2 regions of the Pontibacillus yanchengensis genome follow, and region 2 is predicted to be linked to the other one. Evidence: riboswitches for the same ligand, from Rfam matches in the RefSeq annotation. Region 2 holds a riboswitch; the other holds the start of a gene.

Region 1 (7,758 bases), on a different contig from region 2:
GGCGATTCAAGACTTGGATATCTCCCATTATCTTGGTCGTATATCCCGAGAGGATTTTCTTTCTCTAATCTATTAATAAAAAAACGTGTGAAGCAGGGCGGAATCAACCATGATTTCGCCTCTTTTTCATAAAAGTGGCCCTTGCGCATTTCCTAATATTTAGCTCCAGCGCCTACCTCTCCTCAGGGTCTTAAGCAAATCCTCTCTGTGGCAAAAATCGTCACTAAAAGGCTTTGCTTAAGCCTCGGAGTTGAGCGAAGCGCCCCGAGAAATTTTTACAAAGGGGATTAAGGTATGCATAAAATAGCGATAGTAACAGGTGCAAATGCAGGTATGGGTTTAGCTACGACTACTCAATTAGCTAAACAAGGTATACATGTTGTAATGGCTTGTCGAAATGAAGCAAGAGGACAGGCCGCACTTGAGGTGGCTAAACAGGATAGCCAATCAGAAGCAATTGATTTAATGATCTGTGACTTAGGGAACTTGGAAAGTATTCGATCATTTGCTAGTGAATTCAAACAACGTTATGGCAAATTAGATATTCTTGTGAATAATGCAGGTGTTGTTCATTTAAAACGAGAGGAAACGGAGGATGGTTTCGAAGCACAACTAGGTGTGAATCATCTAGGGCACTTCTTGTTAACGAATTTACTTATAGAGTCCTTACAGCGTGCAGAGGCTGGTCGAATTGTTGTTGTGTCATCTGGAGCTCATAAGTGGGGGGAAATTCATTTTGAAGACCCTCATTTAACCAAAAGCTACAATGTTATGAAAGCATACGGTCAATCGAAGCTTGCAAATGTGTTGTTTACGAAAGAGTTGGCAAGAAGACTTCAGAATAGTAGTGTTACGGTTAATGCTGTTCATCCAGGTGCTGTGGCTACTAGTCTCGGTGTGAATAGAAATACAGGCTTTGGTAAGCGTGTTATGATCTTTCTAAGCCCATTCTTTCGAACACCTGAAAAGGGAGCAAGTACTGCCATTTATTTAGCAACCAGCCCTGAAGTGGAAGGGAAGAGTGGCGACTATTACTATAATGAATCCATTGTCCCTATTACCAATAAGGCAAATGATGAGCAACTGGCAAAAATGTTTTGGGAATGGAGCGAAAAGGAAGTAGGGTTATAGCTTCTATTTTTAAAATAGCTTTATAGACTAATATATACAGTTAGAAGAATCAGTAGGTGAAATCATTTTGGAGATTGTATTAATTATTATTATCAGCGTATTAGCTGTTGCCATTGTATGGGATGTGTTGTTCCTACTTCCTACAAGATGGTTGAAGGTAGAGCGTGTGAAGTGGGATAGTAAGGCTAAAAAGAAGGTTATCCAAATTAGTGATCTTCATATTAAGCATTTACGTGTGCCTATTACAACACTTAAACAACTGATTGAAGATGAACAGCCTGATTATGTGTTTTTAACAGGAGACTTTATTGATAAAAATGAAAAAGAATTCCCTAAGCTAGAGCGCTTTTTAACCATGATACAGCAAACAGGTGTGGAAACGTATGCTGTACTAGGCAATCATGATAGGTATATTGAAGAGGTTCATAAACTGGAAGAAATTTTAGGTAAGTATCAGGTTCATTTGTTAAAAAATGAGTATGTAGAAAAAGAGGATTTATTTATTGTAGGAATTGATGACTTTTGCCAAGGACATCATGATATAAAGCGGAGTTTCCAATTTTCCAATCCTCTTATTAAAGATATTCTTGTTTTGACCCATGACCCTGACATAGTGGATGATTTGAAAGAGTCTTATACGATGCTTGTTTCAGGCCATCTGCATGGAAAACAGGTGAACGTCCCTTATTTATTTAAAGTTGCCGACATGGGAAGATTAGCAAAAAGGGGGATTTACAAAGGCCAGCATGTACATTCAAATGGAACATTTTACATTTCAAAAGGAATCGGTCAATCTCGCTGGAACATTCGCTTCATGGTTCGAAGTGAAGTTACGATTCATGAGTTATCGTAAAGAAAATCGCACACGCCTTGTTCACCTCGGGCAGAGGCATTAGAGCTAGACTTGTAAGCAGAATAAACCTTATACTATTTAAAAAACTGCTCATCCCTTGTTATTGGGATGAGCAGTTTTTTAGATCACTCTATTCTTTATAAGAGGATATAAAGAATTTATATAGACTTCCATCCTCATCGTCTTCTGCGTGATTGTCGATATACTCTCTTATATATTCATTTAACTGCTTCCAGTTTTCATAACTCAGCTTCTTTTCCACCATGCTGAATTAGTAACGCAGCAGGAATACTAGAATACCAAGAGAAAACTCTCCCAATCTTATCTTGATGATTGAAACGATACCTAGTTTTTCGTAAAGGGAGGCTAAGTGTTGTGGCTCTCTGGAGCAACTTCCAATGATTTCAGAGCAAGAATCGAAACAGGAGCGCCTTTTAATATAGGAGCGAGTTGTTGAAATTAGGATCAACAATTGAAAAATAGGAGCGACAACCAAATATATGCACCAATAGTGCTACAACGGGATCTTGGAACTTATGATTTTTCTATTTCAGAGAGTTTTAGCCTAACAATAAGAAAATGAGCTGGTAAGTTTTCTATATTGACCATTACATAGAAGCCTGATACCATAACCTTTATCGCAACTGCATATATGCAACGAGTGTTATGGGTGACACTATAACAGGAGCAAATTCTGGAGAGACCGTTTAAACGGCGCCGAAGGGTTCACAATCTCAGGCAACCGGACAGGATTGTTAGATGTACTTAAAAGTAGCTTAGTATGTTTGACGACTGCCTGAATGAGATTGGATGTATGGATTCCAATCTTTTTTAATGTCGAGGACAGGTTAAGAAAAGATAAGACTTATTAGAACAAATCAAATAGACGAGGTGACGCAACATGGAAAATCGACGCGCAGTAGTCAGTGTTCTTGGTAAAGACCAAGTAGGAATTATCGCAAAGGTTACAACTGTTTTATCTGAAAAAGAGATAAACGTGTTAGATATTAATCAAACAATCGTGGAGGATTTCTTTACGATGATGATGATTGTAGACGTAACGCAAATTGAGGATCTCGATTCCGTTCGCCAAACATTAAATGAGATTGGCGAAGAGCTCGGTGTCAAAATTAATCTACAGCTTGAAGAAGTCTTTCAAGCTATGCATCGAATATAAGGAGGGCGATTCACAATGAATATCGGATTAGATGAAATTACAGAAACCGTACGCATGGTTCAAATGGAAAACTTAGATATACGCACGGTTACTATTGGAATCGATCTCAAGGATTGTGCGGATGCAGATTTCTCAGCTATGCAAACACGTGTGTATGATAAAATAGTGAGCTATGCAAAAAACCTAAAGCCATATGCTGAGCAGGTGGAAAAAGAGTATGGTGTACCAATCATAAATAAACGAATTGCGGTTACTCCTATTTCGGAGTTACTTGGCAATGCAACAAGAGAACAGGCGATTGAACTGGCGAAAACATTAGATAAAGCAGCAGCGGATATAGGTGTTGATTTTATCGGAGGCTATTCAGCTCTTGTTCATAAAGGAGTAACAAAAGGTGACCAAGTGTTGCTAGATTCCTTGGCAGAGGCATTGACCGTAACAGACCGCGTTTGTGCATCGATTTCTGTAGCCACGACAAGAACAGGTATTAACATGGATGTCGTTAAACAAATGGGTACGATTATTAAGGAAGCTTCTGAAAACACAAGAGACCAGGACGGCATCGCATGTGCAAAGCTAGTTGTTTTCTCAAACCCAGTAGAAGATAATCCATTTATGGCCGGCGCTTTCCATGGTACAGGTGAAGGAGACGCCGTACTGAATGTAGGCGTAAGTGGACCTGGGGTTGTATTAAATGCACTGAAAAAACACCCAGAAGCAGATCTCGGTGAAGTCTCTCAAGTGATTAAGAAAACCGTCTTTAAAATTACGCGCGCTGGAGAGCTAGTTGGGAGAGCCGTTGCGGATCAACTCGATGTGCCATTTGGTATTTTAGATTTATCCCTTGCACCAACAAACGCATTGAACGATAGTGTAGCAGAAATCCTAGAAGAGATTGGTGTGGAACGTGTTGGAACTCACGGGACTATTGCCGCTCTAGCACTAATGAATGACGCTGTGAAAAAAGGTGGAGCTATGGCTAGTTCGTATGTAGGTGGATTAAGCGGTGCGTTTATTCCAGTCAGTGAGGACAATGGCATGATTCAAGGAGTGAATGATGGCTCCCTGACGTTACCAAAACTAGAAGCCATGACCTGTGTGTGCTCAGTTGGACTAGACATGATCGCTTTATCAGGAGAAGCATCTGCCGAAACGCTCTCAGGTATTATTGCAGACGAAGCAGCCATCGGGATGATCAACAAAAAAACAACAGCTGTACGAGTGATCCCAGTACCAGATAAAGAAGAAGGGACAATGGTTGAGTTTGGAGGTCTATTAGGCCGAGCCCCCGTAATGGGAGTTAATCCTTTCAGTTCTGAAGGATTTGTGAAGAGAGGCGGAAGAATACCGGCTCCATTACAATCGTTGATAAATTAATGCTATTAGGAAAGCTCGCATGTGTATTCTGAATAGAATGCACATGCGATTTTTTTGGAGAGAAAAAGAAACAAGGAATCGAGCTAATACACGTGAACGAAAGAAGGGACAGTGGGTCAATATAAGTAGGATGGAAGAGAGCAAAAAGCGATCTGAAGCGAGCATAAGTGGGTTGGAAGAGAGCAAAAAAGCAACCTGAAGCCAGAATTAGTGATGATAACACATAATTTGAAAACGCTTCATACGAATAGCTTGCTAGAAAGTTGTCAGTATTTTATAATAAATATGAATTTAACTCAGAAATGAATGACTATTCATTCACAATTAGGGGGAACATGTTCATGAATTTAAGTGATCAGTTGTCGATCACCACAAGAAAGAATCCCACCAAGACGGCTTATATTTTTCAGGATCAAGAAACAAGCTATCAAGAGCTAGAAGGTTCTATAACCAAGTTTGCTGCTAGTTTGAGAGAGCTTGGCTATGAAAAGGGAGATCATATTGCACTTGTAACAGGCAATAGCCCTTATTTTATGATTGGATTATATGGCGCACTACGCTTAGGGTTAACTGTAATACCTATCAACCCGATTTATACTGCAGACGAAATGAGTTATATTTTGAAAAATGGTGACGTAAAAGCTGTTATTACAATGGATTTGTTTGTTGAAACGTTTGAGGAAATGGCACATGACTTACCTTTAATTGAACATTATATCATTGCTGAGACAAGCCAAGACTCTAATTGGCAGCAAAGTCAATTAAGCGATAGAATGAAATCGTTTACAAACCTTGTGAAGGAAGGATCGCTTCAATTTGAACGTCCAACCATCGATGAAGAGGATATTGCTGTCATTTTGTACACTTCAGGAACCACAGGGGCTCCAAAAGGCGCTATGCTCACTCATAAGAATATTTATTCCAATGCGAAAGATGTAGCAGACTATTTACAATACGATACAAATGATAAGGTCATTGCAGCGTTGCCGATGTTCCACGTGTTTTGCTTAACGGTTTCACTGAACGCACCGTTGATGAATGGTGGAACTGTCATTATCGTACCTAAATTCTCTCCTCAAGAGACTTTCCAAGTGGCTAGTAAATGGGAAGCTACTGTATTCGCGGGTGTTCCTACCATGTATAATTACCTATTACAATCAAGTGAAGGTCATACAGAGGACTTTAGTAGTGTGCGCCTGTGTATTTCTGGTGGCGCATCTATGCCGGTTGCTTTATTGCAGGAGTTTGAGAACACCTTTAATGTCATGGTTTCAGAAGGATATGGGTTATCAGAAGCCTCTCCAGTAACATGTTTCAATCCACTTGATAGACCACGCAAAGCTGGATCTATTGGACAGAGTATATGGAATGTTGAAAACCGGGTTGTGGATGAGCTAGGAGAAGAGTTGCCACCAGGTGAGGTTGGAGAATTAATCGTTCGCGGACCAAATGTGATGAAGGGCTATTATAAACTCGATGAAGAAACTGCTGTAGCCTTGCGTGATGGTTGGCTTTACACTGGGGATATGGCTGAGGTCGATGAGGAAGGATATTTTTATATTGTCGATCGTAAGAAAGATATGATTCTAGTAGGAGGGTATAATGTTTATCCAAGAGAAGTGGAAGAAGTGTTATACAAGCATCCAAATATTACAGAAGTAGCAGTCATTGGAACACCAGATCCAAATCTAGGAGAAGCGGTACAAGCCTTCGTGGTACTAAATGAAGCCTCCGCTGTTACAGAACAAGAACTGGTGGATTACTGTGCTGGCCACCTCGCTAAGTACAAGCTTCCGACATCCATCGAGTTTTTGGATGAATTGCCAAAGAATACGACCGGTAAAATTTTAAGAAAGAGCTTACGCCAACGTGTTACGTATTAATATATGGGAAAAGGATGTCCTGGAGGGGCATCCTTTTTTGTTTTCTCCAAACAAACCTCACATATTCCGAGAATACCTCTATGGTGATCTTTATCCTATTTTCCCTCTCTTAACGATACAAGGATTCTATATTTAATGACAGAAATTTTCAAAAAACCCTTGAAACAAAGTATATTTTCCTGTAAATTTTAATACATAAAAGCGTAGAAGCGTAAAAGTGATAAAGTAATTAAAGGGGGAGAAACAAATGAAAAAGTGGTTAGCACTTATTTTAATTGTAGGTTTAATTTCATTAGTAGGTTGTGGAAGCTCTGAATCTGGTAATGCGGAGGCTTCTAATGATAAAGAAAAGCAAAAAGAGACATATAAAATTGGTGTAACACAAATCGTTGAGCACCCATCATTAGACGCTGCACAAAAAGGGTTCAAACAAGCATTTAAGGATGAAGGTGTGAAAGCGGAATTTGACGTACAGTTGGCGCAAGGGGATGCGAAGAATAACCAAACCATCGCCAAAAAGTTTGCAGGTGACGATGTGGACTTGATTTTTGCAAATTCAACGCCAAGTGCACAGAGTGCTCTAAATGTTACAAACGATATTCCAATTGTGTTCACTTCTGTAACGGATCCAGTCGGTTCTAGTTTAGTAGAATCAATGGAAAACCCGGGTGGAAATGTAACTGGAACAACAGATACACATCCTGATGCGGTACCAAATACAATTGATTTTATTAAAGAAACAGGAGCGAAGAAAGTTGGAATGATTTATAATCCAAGTGAACAGAACTCGGTAGCTCAGGTTAAAAACGTGAAGAAGCTAGCTGATGGAAAGCTAGACATAAATGAAGCAACGGTTACATCTACAGCTGAAGTGAAACAAGCTGCAGAATCGCTGGCTGGTAAAGTAGATGCATTTTATATTATTACAGATAACACCGTCGTGAGTGCGCTTGAGTCTGTTCTTCAAGTAGGACAACAGCAAGACACACCAGTCTTCGTAGGAGAATTAGATTCTGTTAAACGTGGTGGCTTTGCAGCATACGGATTTGATTACTTTGATATCGGTTATGAAGCTGGACAGAAAGCCTTGAAGATCCTAGAAGAAGGAAAAAACCCAGGCGAGATTCCAGTATCTTACCCACAGAATTTAAAGCTACAAATCAATAAAGACGCAGCTGAAAAAATGGGTGTAGATCTTAAAGATGAATGGAAGAAAGACGCCGAAGTGATTGAGCCGTAGAGGAGGGAAAGTATGGTTAGTGCATTATTTGGAGCAATGGAATCAGGACTAATATACGCGGTTATGGCGTTAGGGGTTTACCTTACCTTTCGCATAC
Region 2 (7,758 bases):
ACAAGCTTCTCTACTAGAACATAACTCTCTTAAAAGAGTAATGTTCGTAAAGGCCATCCCTCCACTAGAGATTTCGGTTAAAAACTTATATGCTTCTTGTTCTTCTTTTGTGAATTCTATATTCACAGTCTCTACGTGTCTCTTCGTCCAATCTACACCTGTTTCATCTCGTCGGTTACGAACCATTACTTTATTGACCAGGGATTTTAAGTGATGGTCATTTGAGAGTTGATTCCTATTTTTACCGAACCTTTTAGTGAAGTCTTCATAATTACCCAAATGTCCTGGTTTTAAAATAGATACAAGATTGAATATATCTATTAAGTGATTCTGTACAGGTGTTGCGGTAAGTAGTAAGCAATATTTTTTCTTAAGCTTTTGCACAAATTCATAGTTTTTGGTTTTATGATTTTTTAATTTATGCGCTTCATCAATAATGACCATATCGTAATCTGTATCTAAGATGAGATCGCGGTGAGGTGCCCTTTTTGCCGTGTCCATAGAGGAAACAACAACATCATATCCCCATATATGGGTTTTTCGTTGTGCTGCTGCTGGAATATAAAATTTTTGATTCATCTCTAGTACCCATTGATTGACTAAGGAAGCGGGGGCCAAAATTAGAACTTTTTTGACGAGACCTCTAATCATATATTCCTTTAATATCAATCCAGCCTCAATCGTTTTACCTAAACCCACCTCATCAGCAAGAATGGCACGACCGTTCATTTGCTCGACAACTTGTTCTGCACATGCCAACTGGTGAGGTAGAAAATCTACCTGAGGTAAATATTGAGGGGATGTAAGGCCCTTAAACTCTGGTGTAGATAGTTGTTTTGATGTTTCATAGGCCATTTGAAATAAATCCCATGAACAAAAGGGACCTTCAGACATGAGTTCGTTTTCCAATGAAGCATCAATCGAAGTGTGAAGATCGATGTTTTGGTTCATTCTATTCTCACCTCAAATTATAGATTATTATAGAATATCCTGTCTTTAATAATGGTTTTCAGGTACACACCAAGGAATGCCTATGGTATAATGACACTAATTTATAATCTATTGTTCACATATCTTATGGTTTTTATGATATAGCTACATATTTTTTCTAATTTTCATAATAGCGAATGATTACAAGAGGAGAGACTACTTTTATGGTAGCGCCGAAGGAGCAAGCTGTTGTAGCGAATCTCTCAGGCAAAAAAGACTCTTGTAGGACGCACCTCTGGAGAGTGCCTTTTTATTTAGGGCCACCCAAGAAGCAAGCAGTTTTCATTTTTGATGAATACACTTTACCTAAACTGTGAAACTTTCTGGTGAATGGACAGGGAATAACACTAAGGATGTGGATTCTCTGTTTTTTTATGTCTTTTTTTCAGAAAATTATGACAAGAACTAGACTTGAATACGTTTTGAGTAAAGCTAGAATGGGGGAAAAATGATGTCCGATTTAAAACGAACGCCACTTTATCCTGAGTTTGAAAAAGCTGGGGCGAAAACCGTTGATTTTGGTGGATGGGAAATGCCTGTACAGTTTTCTTCTATTATAGAGGAACACAAAGCAACCAGGACAACAGCAGGGTTATTCGATGTGTCTCATATGGGAGAAATTTATGTAGAGGGCCCTGAAAGTGAAGCCTTCTTGCAAAGAATGTTAACAAATGATGTATCGAAGTTAACTCCAAACAGAGCGCAATATACCATCATGTGTTATGAAAATGGTGGTACAGTAGATGATCTACTGGTATATAAGTTGGATGAGCAAAAATATTTACTAGTGGTGAATGCAGCTAATACAGAGAAAGACTTTAATTGGCTGAAAGACAATCTTGTCGAGGAGGCAATTGTAGAAAATCAATCTGATCACTATGTGCAACTAGCCATACAAGGACCAAAAGCAGAAATGATTTTACAAAAGCTTACCAAAACAGATTTGGCGGAAATAAAATTCTTTCGGTTTAAGCAAGGTGTCTCGTTTGAAGGAGTAGACCACCTAGCCCTTGTGTCTAGAACAGGTTATACGGGAGAAGATGGGTTTGAAATCTATCTCCATCCAGATTCTGGACAAGCTTTATGGCAAGCTATAGTTAGAATAGGAGAGAAGGATGGTTTACAACCTGTTGGGTTAGGTGCTAGAGATACGCTTCGGTTTGAAGCAAATCTTGCATTATATGGACAGGAGCTTAGCTCTGAAATAACCCCCGTGGAAGCTGGACTTTCCTTTGCAGTAAAAACAAATAAAGAAGCAGACTTTATGGGGAAAGAAGTTTTAAAGAAACAAAAGGAAAAAGGACCAGCACGAAAGCTTGTTGGTATAGAAATGGTCGATAAAGGTATTCCTCGTCATGGGTATCCTGTGTATATAGATGAAGAACAGGTAGGTTTTATTACGTCAGGTACTCAATCACCTACGTTAGAGAAACGCATTGGTTTAGCATTATTACCAGTCGCATATATTTCGGAGGGACAAGAAGTTATTGTTCAAGTGCGTAAACGTAAGCTGCGTGCAAAAGTGGTACCAACACCGTTTTACAAAAGATCTTAGGAAGAAAAGGGGGAGGAACATCTATGACCTTTCGATATTTACCAATGACTACTAAAGATAAAGAGTCCATGCTTGATGCTATTGGGGTGAAGTCGACTAATGAATTGTTTCAAGACATTCCAGAAGCGATTCGGTACAATGGCGACCTTCAGATTAAGCCAGCCTTAAGTGAGCCGGTATTAATGCGTGAATTATCACGCTTAGCAAATAAAAACATCAACACCCAACAATATACTTCTTTTCTAGGGGCTGGTGTGTATGATCATTACATCCCTTCCATAGTAAATCATGTTATTTCACGTTCGGAATTTTATACGGCATATACACCCTATCAGCCTGAAATTTCCCAAGGGGAGCTGCAGGCAATTTTTGAATTTCAAACAATGATATCCGAATTAACTGGGATGGAAGTATCGAATTCCTCTATGTATGACGGAGGTACAGCTCTTGCAGAAGCAGTTACCTTAAGTGCCGGACAAACGAAGAAAAAGAAAGTTATTGTATCAAAAGCAATACACCCACAATCAAGAGAAGTCATTCAAACATATGCAAAAGGTCCAAATTTGGAAGTCATTGAAATCGATACAAAGGATGGAATAACTGATATCAAGGCTCTAGAACAAGAACTTGATGAAAATACCGCTAGTGTAGTTATCTCTTATCCAAACTTCTATGGTCAAGTTGAACCGTTAGCTGAGGTGCAGAGACTTTTAGAAGATCACAAAGCAATGTTCATTGTCTCAAGTAATCCACTTTCTTTAGGGTATCTCACCCCACCAGGAGAGTTTGGTGCAGATATTGTCGTCGGGGATACACAGGTATTTGGCATACCAGCACAATTTGGGGGGCCACATTGTGGCTATTTTGCAACTACAAGCAAATTAATGAGAAAGGTACCTGGTCGTCTCGTTGGACAAACAAAAGATGAGGAAGGCCGAAGAGGGTTTGTTCTTACTTTACAAGCTCGTGAACAACACATAAGACGTGATAAAGCTACCTCTAATATTTGTTCCAACCAAGCCCTGAATGCCTTAGCTACATCTGTTGCTTTAAGTGCCTTAGGAAAACAAGGACTAAAAGAGATGGCCTATCAAAATATGCAAAAAGCTCGTTATGCATTTGCTAAACTTCAGGAAGCTGGTATGAAGGTTAAATTCAAGGGTGCATTCTTTAATGAAGTTGTATTGGATTGCCAAAAATCAATTAACACAATCAATCAAAAGCTTCAGGAAAAAGGGTATATTGGCGGTTTCGATCTTGAATCGACAGATCCTAGTCTTAGCGGTTGTATGTTAATAGCTATTACAGAAATGCGTACAAAAGAAGAAATCGATGCCTTTGTCACAGAATTGAGGGATATACATGTTGAATGAAAACTTTCCACTGATTTTTGAACGTAGTCAAGAAGGTCGTATGGGATATAGTTTACCTGATTTAGATGTACCTGAAGTTGATATTGAACTGGATGAACAATATGTTCGAAAGAGTGATGCTGATCTACCTGAGGTAAGTGAGCTTCAAATAATGCGTCATTATACAGCACTATCGACACGAAACCATGGTGTTGATTCAGGTTTTTATCCATTAGGCTCTTGTACCATGAAGTATAATCCAAAAATCAATGAAGATGTAGCTCGTATTCCGGGTTTTAGTCACATACATCCATTACAAGACGCAAATAGTGTTCAAGGTGCTTTAGAGTTAATGTATGATCTCCAATCCTCTTTAGAGGCAATTACAGGTATGAACACTGTTACACTTCAGCCAGCTGCAGGAGCTCATGGTGAGTGGACTGGGTTGATGATGATTCGAGCTTTCCATGAAACAAATGGAGATTATAATCGTACCAAAGTTATCGTTCCAGATTCAGCGCATGGAACGAATCCTGCTTCAGCTACAGTTGCAGGTTTTGAAGCGGTAACAGTAAAATCCAATGAACAAGGATTAGTTGATTTAGATGATTTAAGAAGAGTCGTGGATGAGAACACCGCTGCGTTGATGTTAACAAATCCGAACACGCTAGGATTGTTTGAAGAACATATACTAGAAATGGCCGAAATAGTTCATGGTGCTGGTGGTAAATTATATTATGACGGGGCAAATTTGAATGCAATTCTAGGGTACGCCCGTCCTGGAGATATGGGATTTGATGTAGTTCACCTTAATTTGCATAAAACATTTACTGGTCCCCATGGTGGTGGTGGTCCTGGTTCTGGCCCAGTGGGGGTTACCTCAGAGTTAGAACCTTATTTACCTAAGCCGCTATTAAAGAAACAAAATAATCGATTTGTATTTGAAGATAATCGACCTCAATCAATAGGGAGGGTGAAACCGTACTTTGGTAACTTTGGAATCAATGTTCGAGCTTATACGTATATTCGTACAATGGGTCCTGATGGTTTGCGTCAGGTTAGTGAATACGCCGTACTTAATGCGAATTATATGATGAGAGAACTACAGTCAACTTTTGACTTACCATTTTCTCAACATTGTAAGCATGAATTCGTACTATCTGGTAAGCGCCAGAAGAAATTAGGTGTGCGTACGTTAGATATAGCCAAACGATTGCTAGACTTCGGCTATCATCCACCTACCATTTATTTCCCTATAAATGTAGAGGAAGCTATGATGGTAGAGCCAACAGAGACGGAGGCCAAAGAAACACTAGATGAATTTATATCGGTCATGAAGCAAATTTCTAAAGAAGTAGAAGAAAAACCCGAGGTTGTTCAAGAAGCGCCTCACACAACGATTGTAAGTCGATTAGACGAAACAACAGCCGCTAGGAAACCAGTACTTCGTTATACCAGAGATTAGATAAATAAAGATCCTCAACAATACGTTGAGGATCTTTACTATTAACTCTGTTTAATTTTACCGTCCCATTTTTTAAATCCACCTTGTAGAACATGGAGTTGATCGTACCCTTTTTTATGAAGGACGTTAGCTGCTCTTGAGGAACGGGTTTGGTTTTGGCAATACAAATAAACGGGTTTGTCTGGACGTATTTCCTGCAAACGTTGTTTCAATTGGGTTACTGGGATGTTTCGAGCTCCAAGAATATGTCCTGCTTTAAATTCGTTAGGTTCTCGAACATCAATAAGTTGGGCTTTACGGTATCCTTCACGAAATTGTTCTGATGTCAGTGTTTTTAAATAACGGCGTTGATTTACATATCTTATAACGGCAAAGCCGATAATGAGTGCTAATCCTACAATAAAAATCCACATCGTAACTCCCCCTATCTCTCTCATGATTCCTAATCTATTATAGTTCTGTTTGAATTAAGTTTCAAAGTTTTTTTATATAGAAAGTCAAACGTTTGTGGTTTGATTACATTTTCTACGAGGAATTATAACTTACTGTCCAAATTGGTTCAAACGCTTAAGATAACATAGGGAGGATGAATATATTTCCAATTTATTTGCAAATAGTAAATAAGGGATTTGTGGATGTATGTGTCGATTTAAAGGACATATACCTTATATTTTCTTTTATTTTCGTAGATTTTTAAGATTGACAAATCGATTATACTTTGTTCAAAACACAATATATAGTGTAAATTCGTTTCATAGAACACAATATATAGAAACTTTTATATTGAACCAAGGAGATTACTGTGGTAAGTTATATATAGCAAAGTTGAGCGGCTACAAGTGCTGATATTCATCAATAGATGTCGAACTCAACGCATTATTCGCGATAGAGGAGAGATGGTTCATGCAGGCGGTGAAAGATTCACTAAAACATATCAACATAGATCAACTTAATAAAGATATAGGGATGTTTCCTCAAGTTCATCCAGTTACAGATGATATGCATATAACACATTCAGGTGTATCAAGACTTGTAATGCTGGATCGTTACGCATTTAAGGATACGGAGAAAATAACACTAGCATCCGGAGATTTTGTTGTCCTTACCATTAAGGAAGATCCTAAATTCCCCGCTAGAGGATTGGGGTACATACAATCCATAGATTGGGAAACATCAAAAGCTCAAGTTAAAGTTGAATCAGAATTTGTTCATGTATTGGATAATCCAGAAGAAGCGGAAACAGGCATTATATCTCGTTCACTAGATGTAATAGACAAACCGCTTGAGATTTTTTATGAGCAAGTGGCACGAAGGAATGCCACAGGCTTGGCAGAAGTAGAAGTGGATGAAACCAAAAAGCAAGAATGGTATAAGCACTTTTATGAAGAACTTTCAAATCTAAACTTTATTCCTGCTGGGCGTGTATTATATGGAGCAGGTGCTGATACAGATGTTACGTACTTCAACTGTTATGTTATGCCATTCATTCAAGACTCTCGAGAGGGTATATCAGACCATCGTAAACAAGTGATGGAAATCATGTCACGTGGAGGAGGAGTTGGAACAAATGGTTCGACACTACGTCCAAGAAATGCATTGGCAAAAGGTGTAAACGGTAAATCATCTGGTTCTGTTTCCTGGCTTGATGATATCGCTAAGCTAACCCATCTTGTGGAACAAGGTGGATCAAGACGTGGAGCGCAAATGATCATGCAAGCAGATTGGCATCCTGATATTATTGAATTCATTATTTCAAAAATGCAGAATCCACGTATATTACGGTTCTTAATTGAGACCACTGAAGACGAGGGGATTAAGCGTCAAGCCCAATCAAAGTTAAAATTCACACCTCTCACAGAAACAGAGCGAGACATGTATCAAGGAATTGTTAATTATAAAGCGATTGAAGGTCAAGGTGGCTTTACAAATAAAGTGATAGCAGAAGCAGAAGAAAAGCTTCGATTAGGTGGTAACTATGACGTTCATAATTCTGAGTTTCTAACAGGAGCCAACATATCGATATGTTTAACAAATGATTTCATGGAAGCTGTTGAACAGGATGGTTACTATGATCTTCGCTTTCCTGATGTGGAAAGTTACAACCCTGAGGGAATGAAGGCTTACAATGAGAAATGGCAAGAAGTTGGAGACGTACGTGAATGGGAAGCAATGGGATATAAAGTGAAAACACACCGTCGCATGAAAGCGAAGGAGCTTTGGAACTTAATTAATATCTGTGCCACTTATTCAGCTGAACCAGGAATTTTCTTTATTGATAACGCAAATGAAAAAACCAATGCTACAAGTTATGGTCAAAAAGTAGTCGCAACGAATCCTTGTGGGGAACAACCATTAGCTCCATACTCTGTATGTAACTTGGCTGCTGTAAATCTTGC

Evidence for each region. Region 2 has a riboswitch for glycine ahead of gcvT (glycine cleavage system aminomethyltransferase GcvT). Riboswitches for the same ligand answer to the same signal wherever they lie in the genome.
Region 1: another riboswitch for glycine. It lies ahead of GLW08_RS06055 (ACT domain-containing protein); the one in region 2 lies ahead of gcvT (glycine cleavage system aminomethyltransferase GcvT).

The regions. Positions count from the first base shown of each region.
Region 1 is NZ_WMEU01000001.1:1,253,131-1,260,888, reverse strand. It holds gene GLW08_RS06070 (lipoate--protein ligase) at 1-76, shown strand, start outside; gene GLW08_RS06065 (SDR family oxidoreductase) at 295-1,131, shown strand; gene GLW08_RS06060 (metallophosphoesterase) at 1,199-1,984, shown strand; glycine riboswitch at 2,669-2,744, shown strand; gene GLW08_RS06055 (ACT domain-containing protein) at 2,886-3,161, shown strand; gene GLW08_RS06050 (PFL family protein) at 3,177-4,538, shown strand; gene GLW08_RS06045 (fatty acid--CoA ligase family protein) at 4,880-6,421, shown strand; gene GLW08_RS06040 (ABC transporter substrate-binding protein) at 6,669-7,661, shown strand; gene GLW08_RS06035 (ABC transporter permease) at 7,674-7,758, shown strand, end outside.
Region 2 is NZ_WMEU01000002.1:426,780-434,537, forward strand. It holds gene GLW08_RS09320 (DEAD/DEAH box helicase) at 1-951, opposite strand, end outside; glycine riboswitch at 1,128-1,220, shown strand; glycine riboswitch at 1,224-1,330, shown strand; gene gcvT (glycine cleavage system aminomethyltransferase GcvT) at 1,442-2,545, shown strand; gene gcvPA (aminomethyl-transferring glycine dehydrogenase subunit GcvPA) at 2,569-3,918, shown strand; gene gcvPB (aminomethyl-transferring glycine dehydrogenase subunit GcvPB) at 3,908-5,362, shown strand; gene GLW08_RS09340 (rhodanese-like domain-containing protein) at 5,404-5,775, opposite strand; gene GLW08_RS09345 (vitamin B12-dependent ribonucleotide reductase) at 6,266-7,758, shown strand, end outside.